3 regions of the Vibrio sp. 03_296 genome follow, and region 3 is predicted to be linked to each of the others. Evidence: predicted binding sites of a transcription regulator. Region 3 holds the regulator's gene; each other region holds the start of a gene.
What was found. The regulator CRP, encoded in region 3, controls carbon source genes, mostly activating them, when cyclic AMP is high. The targets are predictions, from matches to a motif close to TGTGANNNNNNTCACA.
Positions count from the first base shown of each region.

Region 1: the regulator CRP is predicted to act here: its motif matches at 1,645-1,660, upstream of gltB (glutamate synthase large subunit).
Region 2: the regulator CRP is predicted to act here: its motif matches at 1,671-1,686, upstream of rppH (RNA pyrophosphohydrolase).

Region 1 covers NZ_NPKW01000014.1:36,216-42,660, forward strand. The annotation lists gene gltB (glutamate synthase large subunit) at 1-1,389, opposite strand, end outside; gene CIK04_RS01095 (TIGR01212 family radical SAM protein) at 1,939-2,895, shown strand; gene CIK04_RS01100 (diguanylate cyclase) at 2,937-4,736, shown strand; gene arcB (aerobic respiration two-component sensor histidine kinase ArcB) at 4,943-6,445, shown strand, end outside.
Region 2 covers NZ_NPKW01000014.1:84,915-91,359, forward strand. The annotation lists gene CIK04_RS01295 (NADP(H)-dependent aldo-keto reductase) at 1-40, opposite strand, end outside; gene CIK04_RS01300 (hypothetical protein) at 239-550, shown strand; gene mutH (DNA mismatch repair endonuclease MutH) at 537-1,220, opposite strand; gene rppH (RNA pyrophosphohydrolase) at 1,839-2,357, shown strand; gene ptsP (phosphoenolpyruvate--protein phosphotransferase) at 2,360-4,606, shown strand; gene CIK04_RS01320 (sulfite exporter TauE/SafE family protein) at 4,613-5,404, shown strand; gene lgt (prolipoprotein diacylglyceryl transferase) at 5,444-6,259, shown strand; gene CIK04_RS01330 (thymidylate synthase) at 6,269-6,445, shown strand, end outside.
Region 3 covers NZ_NPKW01000127.1:9,288-15,732, reverse strand. The annotation lists gene astD (succinylglutamate-semialdehyde dehydrogenase) at 1-932, shown strand, start outside; gene CIK04_RS15570 (DUF1338 domain-containing protein) at 1,144-1,935, shown strand; gene crp (cAMP-activated global transcriptional regulator CRP) at 2,047-2,679, opposite strand; gene CIK04_RS15560 (phosphoribulokinase) at 2,922-3,791, opposite strand; gene CIK04_RS15555 (YheU family protein) at 3,920-4,132, opposite strand; gene CIK04_RS15550 (hydrolase) at 4,188-5,165, opposite strand; gene CIK04_RS15545 (TIGR02444 family protein) at 5,311-5,790, opposite strand; gene CIK04_RS15540 (ABC transporter ATP-binding protein) at 5,787-6,445, opposite strand, start outside.

The DNA.
Region 1 (6,445 bases), on a different contig from region 3:
TTGGCTGTGGACGTTATCGGCATCTGGCAGTGATTTGAGGCTTAGTAGATTATCCGTTACCCACTGTTCATACGGCTGAGCGTTGGCAATCGAATCTTTCACTTCTTCATCGGAAATGATGCGGCCTTGCTCGAGATCGGCAACGAAGATACGCCCTGGCTGCAAACGGCCACGGTATTCCACGTTTTCTGGCGGGATTTCCACAACACCAGATTCAGACGCCATGATCAGCATGTTGTCTTTGGTTACGGTATAGCGTGAAGGGCGCAGACCGTTACGGTCTAATGTTGCACCGACTTGCACACCATCGGTAAAGCAAACAGACGCAGGGCCATCCCACGGTTCCATGATGTTGGCATGGTATTGATAGAAGGCACGGCGTTTTGGATCCATGGTTTTGTTTTCTTGCCACGCTTCAGGAATCATCATCATTAGCGCGTGCGGTAGGCTGCGGCCTGAAAGCACCAGCAGTTCCAACACCATGTCAAAGTTGGCAGAGTCAGAAGCACCTTCCTGACAGATCGGCAATAGCATGTCGATCTCAGCTTGCGTGAAGAGCTTAGAGTCTAAGATCGCTTCGCGTGCTTTCATCCAGTTAAGGTTGCCGCGAACCGTGTTGATTTCACCGTTGTGCGCAATGTAACGGAAAGGTTGAGCCAAGCGCCATTTCGGGAAAGTATTGGTAGAGAAACGAGAGTGCACAAGAGCCAGTGCGGTGACCATGGTCGGGTTTTGTAGGTCTTGGAAATACTGAGGTACTTGCTCAGTGGTTAGCTGACCTTTATAGACCAAGGTTTTGTATGACATCGAGTTGATGTAGAAGTCATCCCCGATATTCGAAACGCTCTCAAGGCAAACGCGTACGGTGTAGTTACGCAGCACATACAGTTTGCGCTCAAGTTCTTCAGGTGAGGTACCTGGGCCGCCAGAAATAAACACATGCTCAAATTGAGGCTCTGTGCTCAGCGGATCGGCGCCAATCATCGAATTGTCGGTTGGGAGGACACGATAGCCAATGATGTCCAAATCAAGGCGTTTGGCATTGCGTTCTAGGATGTCACGGCATTGTTCGCGTTTGTATTCGTCTTTCGGGAACAAAACGACACCAACACCATATTTTTCAAAAGAAGGCAGCTTGATACCAAGCTTGACCGCTTCTTCTAACAAAAATTCGTGAGGCTTTTGCAGCAAAATACCCGCACCGTCGCCACTGCATGGATCGCAACCTTGACCACCACGGTGTTCCATGCGAGCTAGCATATCTAAAGCTTGTGTCACAACCTGATGGGATTTGCGGTTTTTGAGATGAGCGACAAAACCGATACCACAGGCATCATGCTCTAGCTCAGGAGTATAAAGCCCTTGCGAACTTTGCTCTCTATCTACCATAGATACTTCCTTCCAGTTCTAGAAGGCGCAGCAACACCAATACGATAAGATCGCATTCTCGGGTTGAGCCCCTTGTCCTTTATAGTTTTGAATCGCAATCAACCAGAGGGGGTTGATTTTGAGTCCTTTCCGTATCCCACAGGAAAAATTTTGTGGGAAAAACAATCCTTGGTGATAAGCCTGTTTTATTGGTCACTTTTTAGTGATTTATATAGGTTGGAGTGGCTTATCGCAGACATATTCCGCATTTGATTTTGTAATAAAGCTCACAAAAATGACGGTTATGTGTAAGTATCCTACAATTTTGTGACTAAGGAATGCAACGAAAAGTAACCAGAGCTAGGCAAAATTCTTGTTTAAAAATGCACTTTACGTTTAACAAATATGCAACATTGGCCCGTTTTTCTTTTATTTATGCATGTTTATTGATTTTTGCCATGAAAAGCTTCGTTTGAATTCACTACAATTTTGTGTTTTTTCTTGCAGGTATGTAATTAATTTACAGAAATCGTAGTGAGATTGATTGCGGTTTTCAATTGGTGGTTTTCAATGCAATTACATGAGCTAGTGAATACGATTGGTCAGGATCTTCAGCGTCGATATGGAGAAAAAGTGCATAAATTGACGCTTCATGGGGGCTTTAGCTGCCCAAATCGTGATGGCACGATTGGCCGTGGTGGCTGTACTTTCTGCAATGTGGCATCGTTCGCTGATGAGCAAGCTCAAGTCAAAAGTATTCGAGAGCAATTGAGCGAGCGAGCGGGAGAAGTGCATCGCGCGAAAAAGTACTTAGCCTATTTTCAAGCCTACACCAGTACCTATGCTGAAGTGCAGGTGCTGAAAAACATGTATGAAGAAGCGTTGAAAGCCGCGGATATTGTCGGTCTTTGCGTAGGGACTCGCCCAGATTGTGTGCCTGATTCGGTGTTAGAGCTGCTCTCGGATTACGTACAGCAAGGTTATGAAATTTGGTTGGAGTTGGGGCTGCAAACGGCCAGCAATGACACCTTAAAGCGGATCAATCGTGGACACGATTTTGAATGCTACGCAGAGATCACTCAGCGAGCTCGAGCCTTGGGCATCAAAGTATGTACGCATTTGATCGTTGGGTTACCAAAAGAGTCTCCAGACGATAACTTTGCCACCTTAGAAAAAGTGATTGAGGTCGGTACGGATGGTATAAAACTACATGGTTTGCATATTGTCGAAGGCAGCACCATGGCCAAAGCTTGGCGTGCGGGTAAGTTGGAAGCACCAGAATTAGAGCAATATGTCGAGATTGCCTGCGAAATGATTCGCCGAACACCGCCAGAGGTGATTTTCCACCGAGTCTCTTCAGCCGCTCGTCGTCCGACATTGCTATCGCCTTTATGGTGTGAAAATCGCTGGTTAGCCATGACTGAAATTGGTAAATACCTTGCTCAGCATGGCGGACAGGGCAGTGCGCTTGGCCATTCTTTTGTCTATACTAAACCGCAATTAAAAAGCGGAATTCACCCTCAATAGTTGGTATAGTCGCCGCACACACAATTCATCTAAGAGTGAGAATGGACAAGCAGTTTGCATGGATAGCACACCTCGCAGAACATTACGGCGCGATTATTTTAATGGCGGTGTTAGGCTATGTTGTGGTTCGGCTGCTGCATCTTCGTTATCAACGAGAGCTTGATACGCTGATTCTCGATTTGATGTCCCCTGTCTTACTGGTCGATCTCACTGGGCAGCATGTGCTACTGGCAAACAATGCAGCGATGCAGCAGCTTGGTGTTCGCCAGCTAAACCGAACGTATCTTTTTCCGGCGACGTTTGCCATTGAACAGTTGTCCAACTCGTTAACCTCACTCTCTGGTCGTCAGTTCAGTCAGCTTGCGTTTGCCTGGCAAGCATCGGAACACGAGCATCTTGACGTGGCGTTAAGTGGCCGCAAAGTTTACTACCGTGGCCAGCATTGCTGGCTACTGAATATCCAATTAAATCCTTCGAATCGCTCTCGTCATATGGACGATCTCGATGCCTTCTTAGTGGCGCAATCAGCGTTAGATTCGCTAAGCGAACTGATCTGCCTGAAAGACAATGACGGCAAAATTCTGGCCACCAACCGTGCTTTTGAACTGTTCTGGGAAGGGCGGAGAGATGAAGCGATTATGCCGGAAAGTCGCCTGATGAAAGGCCGTCAAAGTGAACGCCGCTGGACGACCGATCCGCAAGGGCGCAGTTGTTTGTTGGAAGTTAATCAAAGTTTATTGATGACCAAAGCGGGTGAGCCAATTGGTACTCTTAGCATCAGCCATGATGTGACAGAGTGGCATGCCATGCAGCAAAATCTACGAGATGAGATGGAGCGCCGAAAAGATACCGAGGTGGCGTTGGCACAGCGAGATACCATCTTACAAAACATTTTGGAAGCCAGCCCTGATTCGATCGGTATCTTCAATGAGAATTTGGTGTATCAAGCGTGTAACGAGCCATTCGTGCGAGCGCTGGGCATCGCGGACGTGAATGATCTCATCGGTAAGCGTTTGCAAGATGTGGTTCCCGGTGAGATGTGCCAGCGTCTCTCTGTGACGGACAGTCAGGTGTTGCATGAAGGTAAGTCGCTGCGTTATATCGATAAAGTGCTCGACAGTAATGGAGAATACGCTTGGTATGACGTGGTTAAGTCACCGTTTCGCGATCCCGCTTCGGGAACCAACGGCGTCTTGATCATGGCACGCGATATCTCGGAACGTTATCTCGCCGAGCAGAAATTGGAAGCCGCGAACCTCGAGCTAGAAAAACTAAGCTTTATGGACAGCTTAACTCAAGTGTCCAACCGTCGCCGTTTTGATGAGCAGCTGAATACTCTGTGGTTCCATCATGCTCGAGAAAAATTGCCGCTGACCATCATGCTTTGCGATATTGATTTCTTCAAAGAGTTCAATGATCGCTATGGCCATCAAGCAGGCGATGAGGCGCTGATCCAGGTGGCGACCGTTTTTAGTCAAGTCGTCAGCCGCTCATCTGATTGTGTCGCGCGCTATGGCGGAGAGGAATTTGCTCTGTTGTTGCCCAATACTACGGCAGAAGGGGCTTTGAAAGTGGCAGAGAAGATCCACACTTACATCGCCGAAAGCAACATCGCCCATCAAGGCTCCAAGATTGCAGGGCGAGTAACCATTAGTATTGGTTTGGTTTCTTACATTCCCTCTCCTGAAGATGTTCCTGATATGGGGGTGGCGCTTGCGGATAGCGCGCTTTATCAAGCCAAGTCAGATGGCCGGAATCGCACTTGTGTTCATCCTATTTCTCTCTCTTCTGGCGAATCGCCGTCCACTTTGGTACAGGACAATCCCCCTCACGCCAACTGATTTTCTATTGATTGTGCTTGTTGTGATTTCAATAGCTTAACCCTCAAGGGTAAACAAGCTAAACTAAGTGCGTGAATTTGATGTTGAAACGTGCCGCGATCGCCATTTTCATTACAGGGTCTGTTCGAGGTTTGCACGGCATTGAATGCTAATGTCGCCAACGACTTCACTAGTTCAGGCTGCCCTCTCATCTTTTGGAGCATTAAATGAAACCGATGAAAAACCTTGCCCAGTATTACGTTGATCTACTGGTTAAGCTGGGGATTGTGCGTTTTTCGATGTTGCTAGCCTTGGCGTTGGTTGCATTAGCTGTGGTGGTCCAAGTGGGCATTACCTTGGTGCTGAAAGGCAATGTGGATGATATCGATATTGTTCGCTCAGTCTTTTTTGGTTTGCTCATTACTCCTTGGGCGGTCTATTTCTTGTCAGTGGTGGTGGATCAACTGGAAGAGTCACGCCAGCGTCTCTCAAAATTGGTTTCTAAATTGAAAGATATGCGCTCACGAGATCAAGAGCTTAATGTGCAGTTGCAACAGAACATCGAACAATTGAACCAAGAGATCGAAGAACGTATTCGCGCCGAAGAAGCCAGAGAAGAGGCAATGAAAGATCTCGAAAACGAGGTGTTTCAACGGGAAAGGACCCAAGTGGAACTTGCGGAGCGTACCGCGTTATTGCGCTCTTTTATTGATGCCTCTCCGGATTTGATTTACTACCGCAATGCCGAGGGGGTGTTCTCTGGTTGTAACCGAGCGATGGAAGAGTTGACCGGCAAGAAAGAGCATCAATTGGTCGGCTTAAGCCCTTGGGATGTTTACAGCAAGGAAGTCGCTCAACAAATAGTCGATACGGATCAGCAAGTTTTTGCCAATAATCGCGCTTTGACTTACGAGCAGTGGCTTGAATATCCAGATGGTAGAAAACACTACTTTGAGCTGCGTAAAGTGCCGTTTTACAGCAAAGATGGGCGTCACCTAGGATTAGTTGGCTTTGGCCGTGACATTACAGAACGTAAACGCCATGAAGAATCATTGGAAAAAGCGAGCCGCGACAAAACCACTTTCATTTCAACCATCAGTCATGAGCTTAGAACCCCACTTAACGGCATTGTTGGTTTAAGTCGTATGCTATTGGATACGCGCTTAACCGATGAGCAGCGCAAGTACATGCAAACCATCAATGTTAGCGCGATCACCTTAGGTAATATATTCAATGACATCATTGATATGGACAAGTTTGATCGCCGCAAATTGGAGCTGTTACCCGCTCCGCTTAACTTTGAAGACTTTGTCGCAGAAATCGAAAGCATTTCGGCGCTTATGGCAGAACAAAAAGGATTGCGATTTGATTTAGAACGTTTGAGTGAACTGCCTAAAGCCATCGAGGTGGATGCCACGCGCTTGCGCCAAGTCATTTGGAATCTCATCAGCAATGCGATGAAGTTTACCAAAGAGGGCGGAGTGGTCATGACGGTGAGTTCTGAAGTTGAGGATGATTTTGCCACCATCATTATTGAAGTAGAAGATACAGGGATCGGGATTCCAGAAGCGGAACTGGATAAGATTTTTGCCATGTACTACCAAGTCAAATCAGGTAAAGATAACTTGCATGCTGTTGGAACGGGGATTGGTTTGGCGGTTTCACGCCAGTTGATCAACATGATGGATGGCGACATTACGGTCAGTAGTGAGGAAGGCTTTGGTAGTACG
Region 2 (6,445 bases), on a different contig from region 3:
TGATCTCAAGCGTGGAATGGGGCAGCTTAGTGTATTGCATGGCACTTCCTTGTTAATTGGATTTATTGTCGGTTACCTATTGTTCAACATCTTATGCCGACTTAACGCCCAGGAGAAGATGCAATATCATAATTGATAATTTCATCAACTTAAGAAAGCTTCTCTCGCTCTATCAGATTGATCATGGACTACACTTAGAGCCTAATGGACAAATTGCGAAATCGGGTTGAGGTAGGCTATGCAGAAACATCAATTGGATCTTTGGCTACACAGTAAACATCATGATCATTATGTGCCGCCTAAAATGTTCGTAATAGGTTGCTCTGATGCCAATGAGTATCTGTTGGCCATAGAATACAAACATCACCTTGAGCCTATTAAACAAGGGGAGGAGCTGATGCATTTCTCGTCTTTGGATTTAGTGAAAGAAGAATTACTGAAATTGGGTGTGGAGAAAGCGTATCTTCGTTTGCATAACGTTTACGAAGAAGTTGGTAGTGACCGATTGGCTTCTTACTATGACATTGAACTGCAACTTACTCCTCATTGAGTAATGAGTTGAAGGCATTTTGCAAAATCTGAGCGGTAAACTGAGTTCGTAAATAAAATCCCCGCGGCAGTGTTTTAATCGGTTTTCCGTTGATGTTATACGCTTCGGTGAGTGCTTTGCTGTTAGCGGCTTTTGGTCTGAGATGAAGAGCCACGCCATGTCGGGCCGAAATTTGATCAAATTGGCCAAATACGATCATCTCCATCAATTCTTCCCAGTCATTTTTGAGTAGTATTTCTTCCTCGTCATTGGGAGACCAAAGCAGTGGTGTACCGACATGACGCTCTGCCAGTGGGATTTCTCGCTCCCCTTCAACCGGAATCCATAACACACGAGAGAGTTTGTTGCGCACATGACTGGTTTCCCACGTTAATCCATGCACACCCGTCAGTGGTGCTACGCAGACAAACGTCGTTTCAAGCGGTTTGCCGCTATAACTGACGGGAATACTTTTTAACTCAATACCAAGATCGGAAAAATCCTGCTGTGGTTTACTGCCAGCAGGCGCGCCTAAGTGCCACTCAAGCAGTTGCCCCACCCAACCTTTGTCGCGTTTGAGATCCAGAGGAACGTCCATATTCGCCTCTTCTGCCAATTCGGCGAAGCTACAACCTGCAATTTGATTCGCTCGTTGGAGCAGTTCTGCTTCTGTTTGTGGAATGGGTTTCATAACCAAGGCCGTAATAATGGGAAAGCGATATGGTAACAAAGAATCGGATCGAAGCGATACGATCAAGGATCATCATTGCTGGTGCTTTGATCTATTAATAAGTTATCCACAGAATAGAGCGCTCTCTAAGGTAAAAAGTAAAATCATGGATCAATAAACAGTATGTGGTAAGTGATATTTTGCTTGATTTTTGGTGATGTTAGTCAATTTAAAAACTTTGTGTGTGGATAAAATAAGCATTGTATGATCTTTGACCGATCTGTTTGTGGTCAAAAGATCATCAAGGTTTAATTTGCTGGTGGAACTGATTTGTGTTTTTAATTTATTGAATATTAAAAGCTATTTTTTATTTTTGGAAAGGGGACGTGTTTGTCATGGATTGATGATGAATCTGTCATTGACGAAAATAAGTTATTCTTCACAAAGTTATTCACAGAAAAGGTGAATAAATGTGGGCTGTGTCTCAAACTTGTGTTGATAACTGTTTTTGTGCTGAAAAGTTATTCAATTGGGTCTGAAACACGATAAATCTTAGCTATATCACATCAGTAAGTTTGCTACTGTTGGGGATATGTGGAAAAATCACTGTAATAAAAAACTTATCTTAGAGGTTAGCCAGTGATAGATGGCGATGGTTACCGGCTAAATGTTGGTATAGTGATTTGTAATAACCATGGTCAGGTCTTCTGGGCTAAGCGATACGGGCAACACTCTTGGCAATTTCCTCAAGGGGGGATTGATGATGGTGAGACTCCGGAACAAGCAATGTTTCGAGAGTTGTATGAAGAAGTCGGTCTAACGCACAAAGACGTTAAGATCATTGCGAGCAGTCGTCATTGGTTAAGATATAAACTACCAAAGAGACTGGTTCGTTGGGACTCTAAGCCTGTTTGTATCGGCCAAAAGCAGAAATGGTTCCTTTTGCGTCTTGAGTGCGATGAATCCAAGATCAATATGCAAAAAGGTAGCTCTCCTGAATTTGATGGTTGGCGTTGGGTTAGCTATTGGTATCCTGTACGTCAGGTGGTTTCATTTAAGCGAGACGTTTATCGCCGAGCGATGAAGGAATTTGCATCGTTAGCCATGCCTTTTCGCGAACGTAAATTGAAAGGTAAAAAAGTTAAACGAAGAGGATAACCATGCTGAGTCAACTCAGGGATATAGTTGAAAAAGTTTCTCGTGTCGAGGATGTTCACCAAGCATTGAATACATTGGTACGAGAAACTTGTACAGCATTGAGCACAGAGTGTTGCACGATTTATCTGGCGAATGAAGAAAGGCAACGGCTAGAGTTAATGGCAACGCAAGGCCTGACTTTTCATGGCGACAGTATTCACATCCAGTTTGAAGAGGGCTTGGTTGGCTTAGTGAAACGCAGCGCTGAGCCTCTTAACTTAGCCGAAGCCTCGAAGCATCCCGCATTCAAATATTTTCCTCAGTTAGGCGAAGAAACGTATCACTCGTTTTTAGGCGCGCCGATCATCCATCGTAAAAAAGTATTGGGCGTACTGGTTATCCAGCAGAAAACACCACGACTTTTCAGTGAGATGGAAGAATCCTTCCTAGTCACTTTATCCGCTCAGTTAGCCGTTATCATTGCGCATGCACAAAGTCTTGGCCATTGGTCATTGGCATCTAAACCTGCTGCAGTGCAGGGTATTGCCGCTTCAAGTGGGGTCGCAATTGGTGAGTTTTGGTATGACAATTCACAACCGATATTGTCGGAGGTGTGCCCTGCCTCGACACTCGATAAAGAGCGAGAGCAAGAGTGGCTCGCCGTTGCAATTGAAGCTGCGTTGGCGGATTTTCGCCGTATGCGCAAAAAGTTCGACAGTGAAATCAATAAAGATGCGCTCGCCATATTTGATCTCTTCACGCACTTGCTGAACGATCCTATGTTACGCACAGACTTGAAAAAGCACGTGGAGCGAGGAGATCGCGCGGACTGGGCATTGCGTCAAGTGGTCGAAAGTTATTCCAGTCGTTTTGCGCGAATGTCAGATGTTTACCTGAGAGAGCGAGCGCATGACATTCGTGAGTTGGGCCAGCGTTTATTGTTCTTTTTACACAACAGTGAGCAAGAGCAGCCAAGAATTGAGCGACCGGTAATTCTGGTTGCCAATGAACTCACCGCTTCACTTTTGGCGTCAGTACCGAAAAAATACCTGTTGGCCGTGGTCGCATTAGAAGGCGCGGCGAACTCCCACGCTGCGATTTTATCCAGAGCGCTAGGGGTGCCCGCTGTCATGGGAGCGAGCCTGAATCTGGAAGAGGTGCATGGCAAGCAGGGGATCGTCGATGGCTACTCCGGTGAGATTTATATTCAGCCTAATCGCCAGATTTTGCGTGAGTACCGCAGCCTTGTAACGGAAGAGAGTGAATTGTTCGCGATGGTGAACAAGGAGCTTGCGCTGCCTGCGAAAACTCAGGATGACGTCGACGTAGAGGTATTACTCAACGCAGGCTTGAGCGCCGACAGTAATATCGCGATCAACGCTGGTGTGGATGGTGTGGGATTGTATCGCACTGAAATTGCTTTTCTCTTGCAACATCGTTTTCCTTCTGAGGATGAGCAATATCAGCAATATCGCGCTATTTTGAGTAGTTACCCTCAGCAGCGTGTGGTAATGCGCACCTTAGATATTGGCGGTGATAAACCGCTGCCTTACTTGCCTATTGAAGAGGATAACCCCTTTTTAGGCTGGCGTGGGATCCGTTTTACCTTAGATCATCCAGACATCTTTCTTATCCAGTTACGGGCGATGTTACGAGCCAGTGCTGAGTATGGCAATTTGAGCATTCTCTTGCCGATGATTTCTGGTGTCGGAGAGCTTGATGACGCCATTCGTTTGATTCAGCAAGCTTATCATGAGGTCGTGTTGCTTGATGAACGCGTGGTGATGCCACAGATTGGCGTGATGATTGAAGTTCCCTCGATGGTCTATTTGATTCCATCGATTGCTCAGCGCGTGGATTTTGTCTCGGTGGGGACAAACGACTTAACGCAATATTTATTGGCTGTGGATCGGAACAACGCACGGGTTTCTGATGTCTATGAATCGTTGCACCCAGCGGTCTTGCAAGCCCTGCAGCAGATTTACCAGCAGTGTGGACAATACCACTTACCCGTTTGTATTTGTGGCGAGTTAGCGGGAGACCCATTTGGCGCATTACTTCTGCTTGGTTTGGGTTACCGCAGTTTGAGCATGAACACCTCAAACGTCGCGCGGATCAAATATTTGATTCGCCATAGCCAATTGAGCGATTTACAAGCCTTATCTCAACAAGCTTTGTCGCTTTCTTATGGCAAGGATATTCACCAGTTGATGCGGGATTATTTTATTAATCATGATTTTGCCGGTTTTATCCGCGCAGGTAAGAAGTAGGTTGTTGTGACGTTTGAATTATTGAGTGTGTTGTTGGTGCTGGGTGCGTTTGTTGGCGTGATGGCAGGGCTATTAGGCATCGGTGGTGGTTTGATCGTAGTGCCCGCGTTGCTTTACTTATTGCCATGGGCTGGTATTCCCGCTGAATTGAGCATGCATATGGCGTTAGCAACGTCTTTGGCCAGTATTATTGTCACGTCGGGCTCTTCAGCGTTGAATCATCTCAAATTGGGCAACGTGGATATCTTTGTCGTGAAGTGGCTGATGCCGGGCGTGGTGATTGGTGGATTTGTCGGAGCGAATATCGCCGAATGGATCCCAACCCAATATTTGCCGAGAGTCTTTGGGGTTATCGTTTTATTCTTGGCACTGCAGATGTTCCGCTCGATTCGAGTGACGACAACCCGCGCAATGCCAAGCAGCCCAGTCACTATGCTGTATGGTACAGGTATCGGTGTGGTATCGAGTTTAGCAGGGATCGGTGGCGGTTCTTTATCGGTACCGTTTCTTAACCGACACGGCGTTGAAATGCGCAAAGCTGTCGGATCTTCATCGGTATGCGGCTGTGTGATTGCGATAGCGGGGATGACGGGATTCATCCTGCATGGCTACAGTGTCGCGTCATTACCTGATTACAGTGTGGGCTATGTTTATCTACCAGCCCTGCTGGCGATTGCTGGCACCTCAATGCTCACCACTCGAATTGGTGCTCGCTGGGCCACCACGCTTCCAACGGCAAAGCTGAAAAAAATCTTTGCGTTATTTTTAATGTTTGTCGCGCTCAGCATGTTAGTCTAGCCGCGTTATTTCAAAGTTGATGATTAAGAGTACTTCATTATGTCTCAGGGTTACCTGCCTTTTCCTAATATCGACCCCGTCTTTTTCTCGATAGGACCTATCTCTGTTCGTTGGTACGGGTTGATGTATCTATTTGGTTTTTTGTTTGCGATGTGGCTTGCCAACCGCCGAGCAGACAAACCGGGCAGTGGCTGGACGCGTGAACAAGTTTCGGATTTGCTGTTCGCTGGATTTCTTGGCGTTGTGCTTGGTGGTCGTATTGGATACGTGCTGTTCTATAACTTCGATCTCTTCCTCGCCGATCCGATTTATCTGTTTAAAGTCTGGACTGGAGGTATGTCTTTCCATGGCGGCTTGCTGGGTGTCATTACGGCGATGCTCTGGTACGCGAAGAAAAATGGCCGAACCTTCTTCGGAGTGGCAGATTTCGTTGCTCCGTTAGTGCCATTTGGTTTAGGGGTAGGGCGCTTAGGCAATTTTATGAATGGTGAACTTTGGGGCAGAGTAACCGATGTGCCTTGGGCGATGGTGTTCCCAACAGGCGGACCACTACCGCGCCACCCTTCGCAATTGTATGAGATGGCATTAGAAGGTGTGGTGCTGTTCTTTATCCTCAACTGGTTTATCCGCAAACCGAGACCTTTAGGATCCGTATCTGGTTTATTCCTTGCTGGTTATGGTACATTCCGTTTCCTCGTTGAATACGTGCGTGAGCCGGATGCGCAACTAGGTCTGTTTGGTGGTTTCATTTCAATGGGACAGATCTTGTCGTCACCGATGATTATTGGTGGATTGGCACTGATGGCTTGGGCTTATAAACGTGGCCACTATCAAGACAAAGTAACCGTGAAGTAAGGAATTGAAGTGAAACAATATTTAGAATTGTGCCGTCGCATCGTTGATGAAGGGCACTGGGTTGAAAATGAACGCACCGGTAAGCGCTGCCTTACTGTGATAAACGCGGATTTAACCTACGATGTTGCCAACAATCAGTTTCCTTTGGTTACCACGCGTAAGAGTTTCTGGAAGGCGGCGGTGGCT
Region 3 (6,445 bases):
CGGGTGAGCTTGCGATGAAGTTATGGCAAGCCGCTGGGTTGCCGCAAGGGGGGATCAACCTCGTACAAGGTGGCAAGGAAACGGGCATTGCATTGGCAGACTCGAAAGGCATCGATGGCTTGCTGTTTACGGGAAGCGCCAACACTGGTCACTTATTGCATCGCCAGTTTGCCGGTCAGCCGGGCAAGATGCTGGCACTTGAAATGGGTGGCAATAACCCTATGGTGATCACCGATCACTATGGCGATCTTGATGCCACCGTCTACACCATTATCCAGTCGGCCTTTATCAGTGCAGGACAGCGCTGTACCTGTGCGCGTCGTCTCTACATCCCATTGGGTGAGAAAGGCGATGCACTGATCACCCGCTTGGTCGAAGCGACCAAGAAGTTGCGCGTTGATCAGCCATTTGCAGAACCCGCTCCTTTCATGGGACCACAGATCTCGGTGGCTGCTGCAAACTTCATTTTGGCGGCGCAAGCCAACCTGCAATCGCTTGGTGGAGAGAGCTTGATTGAAGCCAAAGCGGGGGCGGCGGCATTTGTCACGCCGGGTATTATCGATGTCACCAACATTGCCGATTTGCCCGATGAAGAATATTTTGGCCCATTACTGCAAGTGGTACGTTATCAAACACTAGAGCAAGCGGTTGAGCTCGCCAATGATACCCGCTTTGGCTTATCGGCCGGTTTGGTGTCAACCGATGATGGTGAGTGGCAATACTTCGTTGACCATATTCGTGCTGGCATCGTCAATCGTAACCGTCAGCTAACGGGTGCGAGCGGTGATGCACCGTTTGGTGGCCCTGGTGCGTCGGGCAACTTGCGCCCCAGTGCGTATTACGCCGCGGATTACTGTGCCTATCCAATGGCTTCGATGGAAGGGGAGGAGACATTACTCCCTGCAACGTTAAGCCCAGGCGTCGAACTGTAAAATAATAATAAGGGTGCGTTAGTCGCCCAAGGGCGCAGTGGGATCGAGCCTGAGTCACTGTTGCCCAGTGATAAGTGAGGTTTTTACACCTCGGTCATCGCCGTCACAGGTTGATGGCGATGTCGGTTGTACTCTGGACAGCAACCGCCATCGCCATTTTTCCATTTACGCTATAACCGACAACGTGAATCTACAACAACAAGGAGGCGTTATGACGCCAGCTGTTCTCTTTCAATCGCTATGGAATGACTATATTCAACGTTTGTGTCCTTCCGCTGCAAAAGTTCATCAACTGCTTGAAGAAGACGAGCCATTGATTAACGACCACATCGCTTTGCGCACATTTAATGTTGCTCCGCTGGGTATTGAGACGCTCGCTAAGCCATTTCTAGCCCTTGGCTATGTGGCGTGTGGTGATTACCTGTTTAAGAGCAAAAAGTTGATTGCCAAGCACTTTGAGCATCCCGACCCGACCCAACCTAAAGTGTTTATCAGCGCGCTCAAAGTGGATGAATGCTCGGAGGCGTTGCAAGCCATCGTCGAAAAATTGGTGGCGCAAGTCGACGCTTCTCGCCTAGAGGACTGTGCATTTTTACACGGTGGTCGCTTATGGGAGCTGTCGTTTGCTGATTACCAAACCCTAGCACAAGAAAGTGAATACGCGTCTTGGTTGGCGGCTCATGGCTATGGTGCCAATCACTTTACCGTCAGTGTTAATCAGCTCAAGGCGTTGGACTCGGTTAAAGGCGTGAATGATCACTTACGCAACGCAGGTTTTGTCATTAACGAAGTGGGTGGTGAAGTCAAAGGCTCGCCAGAGGTGTTGCTCGAGCAATCCTCGACCATGGCCGACAAAGTGGCGGTGCACTTTAGCGAGGGCAGTGAAATCGTTCCTGGTGGTTTCTACGAATTCGCCAAGCGTTACCCGATGGACAACGGTGAGCTTTACCCAGGGTTTGTAGAAGCTTCTGCCGATAAGATTTTCGAAAGCACTAATGGTTAACAGAAGCGGTTAACAGAGTCGCTCACGGCTCTCAATTGCCGTCTCTGTGAAACAAAAAAGCCACTCATGTTGCCATGAGTGGCTTTTGAAACTGTTCATCGCTAATGGAAATTAACGAGTACCGTAAACAACGATAGTCTTGCCATGTGCAGAAATCAGGTTTTGCTCTTCGAGCATCTTCAAGATACGACCTACTGTCTCACGAGAACAGCCAACGATTTGACCGATTTCTTGACGAGTGATCTTGATCTGCATGCCATCTGGGTGTGTCATCGCATCTGGTTGTTTAGCAAGATTCAATAGCGTCTGAGCGATACGACCAGTTACGTCTAGGAATGCCAAGTCACCCACTTTTTGGCTGGTCACTTGCAGACGGCTTGCCATCTGAGCAGATAGACGCATCAGGATGTCAGGGTTTACCTGAATTAGCTGACGGAATTTCTTGAATGAGATTTCCGCGACTTCACAAGGAGATTTTGCGCGAACCCAAGCGGTACGCTCTTGGCCTTCTTCAAACAGGCCTAATTCACCAATAAAGTCACCTTGATTTAGGTAAGAAAGGATCATTTCTTTACCTTCTTCATCCTTAATCAGTACCGCAACAGAACCTTTTACGATGTAGTAAAGTGTTTCTGCTTTTTCGCCCGCATGAATTAGCGTGCTTTTTGATGGGTACTTATGAATATGACAGTGTGAAAGAAACCACTCTAGTGTTGGATCGGTTTGAGGTTTACCTAGAACCATAATATCTCACTTCCTCTGCAGGGTACGCTTGCCGCTATCCGTATTTTAGCGAAGCCTTAATCTTGGCTTCCTAGAATAAGAGCTGTTAACTAAGGCTGCAAGCTATCTTGTGTTTCGGTTTGAAATAGTATCCTTTTTCGAAAACGATTTCTTGATTTTAATCGTGCCGAGTATCGGATTTTTTAAGCAAAACTGTGCACATGATCACGGTATGAAAAGTAATCGCTCTCTGTGCTGGGTTTTTATCCAATTTTGCCCGTTTCAATCAATTGTTGCAGGATAGGCTGCACAATTAATTCCATAGCAAAACTCATTTTTCCTCCCGGCACCACAAGGGTGTTGTGGCGTGACATGAACGAGCCATCGATCATCGCCAGTAGGTATGGAAAATCAACGTTTTTGATTCCTCTAAGACGAATCACCACAAAGCTTTCATCAAGGCTTGGGATGCCTTTGGCGTTGAGCGGATTGGAGGTATCGACCGTTGGGACTCGCTGAAAGTTGATGTGAGTACGAGAAAATTGCGGTGTGATGTAATTCAGATAGTCGTCCATTGAGCGCACAATCGAATCCATCACAGCCTCGCGTGAATGACCGCGATCACGGGTGTCACGGACGTATTTTTGAATCCACTCTAAGTTGACGATCGGTACCATGCCTATCAAGAAATCGACGTGTTGCGCGACATTCACTTCGCCATCCACGACGCCACCGTGCAGCCCTTCATAAAACAGCACATCGGTATTTTCGGGTAGCTTTTGCCATGGGGTAAAAGTGCCGGGCATTTGGTTGTAGGGTACCGCTTCGTCAAAAGTGTGCAGATAGCGGCGCACTTCACCAGTGCCAGATTTACCGTATTGGCGGAAAAATTCGCCTAGAGCTGGGAAATCGTTGGCTTGAGGGCCAAAATAGCTGATATGACGGCCTTGTTCTTTTGCCTTGCGAATTTCGACATCCATCTCTGGGCGCGTAAAACGGTGGAAGCTATCCCCTTCGACCCATGCGGGCTTGATGCTCATCATATTGAACATCTTGCGGAAAGCTTCGGAGGTGGTGGTGGTGCCGGCACCGGATGAACCTGTGACGGCTATTATTGGGTGTTTTGCAGACATGACAGACCTTGTCGTATTCAAACTTACCTGTTGAGCGGGAATCGGCCTCCCGCGGAGCTATCGTTTGTCCCACTATAGCACGTTCACTTTGCTTGTCATGGGATAGGATTCGGTAAAGTGTGGAGCAGCTAGAATTTTTGTTTTAACTGAATATCCACGGTTTCGTGTAACTCAGAGAAAACCACCACCGCTTCGCCGCATTCCAACTGCTGCTGTACTTGTGCGATTTTTTCCTCAAGTGAGTATTCACTTTCACCGTAATCGGTGCCTTCACGCAGCACAAACTCGCGAATCAAATTGCTCAGCGCCTCAGGGCTGATTTGTTGCCATGGAACGATCATAAATACCTCTTTATTCTATGCTCGTGAGTGGATTTGTTGGCCGACAGGGGCGCTATTATCCAGAAACCGCCATACTTTCATAGTAGGCGGGCAGCGCTTCTTCTAGCCAAAATCGCGGTTGCAGTGCGGTTCCGCTGAGAAAACCGACATGACCACCGTGATCAAACAGTCGATAATCGATGTTGTCTGGGAGCACAAACTTAGGGATCACTGCGTCGGTCATAAAGGGATCGTCTTTCGCGTGAATGATTTGAGTCGGAATGCGAATATCGCGCAGTTTGTTGAGCCCAGAGCACTGCTGATAGTAATCGGCGGCATCTTGAAAGCCGTGCAGCGGGGCGGTGATCAAGTCATCAAAGTCGTACAGTCTTGTTACTCGTTTAATCGCTTGATAGGAAAGGTCGAGTTCGCCAGCCAGCAAATGGTGCTTACGCAGTGCATTGCGTTTGAGCGAGGAGAGTAAGTAGCGACGATAGACGCGCGAAAACCCTTGCTCAATACGTTGCGAGCAAGCGGACAAATCAAGCGGTGCAGAGACGATGGTCGCCGCATCCAGTCGTTCGTCTCCCTGATACTTGGCCAAGTAGTTGGCCAGCATATTGCCTCCCAAGGAGATACCCACGGCTACTTTGACCGAGTGAGGAAACGCGTCGTGCAAATGCGTAAGAAACAGTCTTGCATCCTCTACTTCGCCGGAATGGTACGCGCGCGCGAGGCGATTAGGCTTACCGCTGCAACCACGAAAATGCATCATCACCGCCAGCCAACCAGCGTCAGCAAAGGCTTTCATTAGACCATTGGCGTAAGGGCTGTAGAAGCAGCCTTCAAGGCCGTGAAACAACACAAATAAGGGTTTGTTTTTGGCTTGATCATTGTGCGGAGATTCGCTCCAAGCGAGATCCAAAAAATCGCCATCTGGGGTGTCCAGCGTTTGCCATAAAGGTTCGAACAAGGCTTTTTTACGAATTAAGCGCGGCAATAAGGTTTGTAGGTGTGGATTTTTTATCCCAGCTGCGGCGGTAAACTGAGTCATGTGTGTTGCTCTTTGAGTGATTTGGATCAGCGAGGCATTTCACTGACCTTTGTATGCGTGATACGAGTTAATTTAGTCCTTCAGCTCAACTTTTCGTCAATCATTGAGGGGAATGTTCTTTGTGAGACGGGCTCAGGATCACACTTCAACTGAGTTTCTGTGACGGTGAGGCAACGACGAAGGCGTTGTAGAGGTGCGCAGCACCGAGATGTTGGCAGTAGCGCTGTGTGAGCGGCTGTTGCTGGTTGGGAGACAGCGTTAGGGTGTTGATGCAATCAACGAGATCGGATTGTTGCTGCTTTTCCAATTGCAGTTCAAATTGCAGCGCTTCGCGATAGAGGGTATCCGGTAGATGCTGTTTAAACTGACGACGGAGATCGCGGTAGGTATGCAGTAGCGTTTCAGAGCGGCCCAAGCAGGCTTGTACTTGATGCCACTCTTGCTCTTGAAACGTCAGTTGTTGTTCATCGAGCCATTTGAACAGCAACAGTAAGTTGACGTTGCCGTTAAAGTTGTTCTGCAAAGCAAGGCACGCTTCTTTCACTTCTCGAATCGAATAATATTGTAGGCTGAATTGCCACAGCCTTTCGAGGGTAAGTGAAGGTTGGACGTGCTCTGAACTCATTGGCTATTGAACTCCTGTTCCATCTGTTCCAGTACTTCCTGCTGGGCCATCCACTCCATTTCAATCTCTTCGAGATCGGATTTACTTTGTGCTTGCAGCGCCAGTACTTGAGTAAGTTTAGCTTTATTTTCGGCATCATACAGTGAGTTATCAGACAATTGCTGCTCAGCCTCTGCCAACGCTTCGCCCAACTTATCCATTTTCGCTTCTAACTGTGTCAGTTTTTTGCGAATTGGTGCGGTTAACTTACGAAAATCGGCTTCACGACGCTTTTGCTCTTTTTTCGCGGCAGCACTGTTGCTGCTGTCTTTGGCTGGCATTTCTGCGGCCGCTTCGCGACGCTCAGCTTTTTGCTGTTCAGTGAGCCACTTGTAGTAGTCATTGAGGTCGCCATCAAACGGTGCTACTTGGCGATCGTGCACTAGGTAAAGATCATCGGTGGTCGCGCGGATCAAATAGCGATCGTGCGAGACGATCACCATCGCGCCTTCAAAGGTTTGCAGCGCTAGTGTCAGCGCTTGGCGCATATCTAAGTCTAGGTGGTTGGTTGGTTCGTCGAGCAGCAATAAGTTTGGTTTTTGCCAGACGATCAACGCGAGCACCAAGCGTGCTTTTTCTCCCCCTGAAAACGGTGCTACTTTCTCCAGTGCTTTGT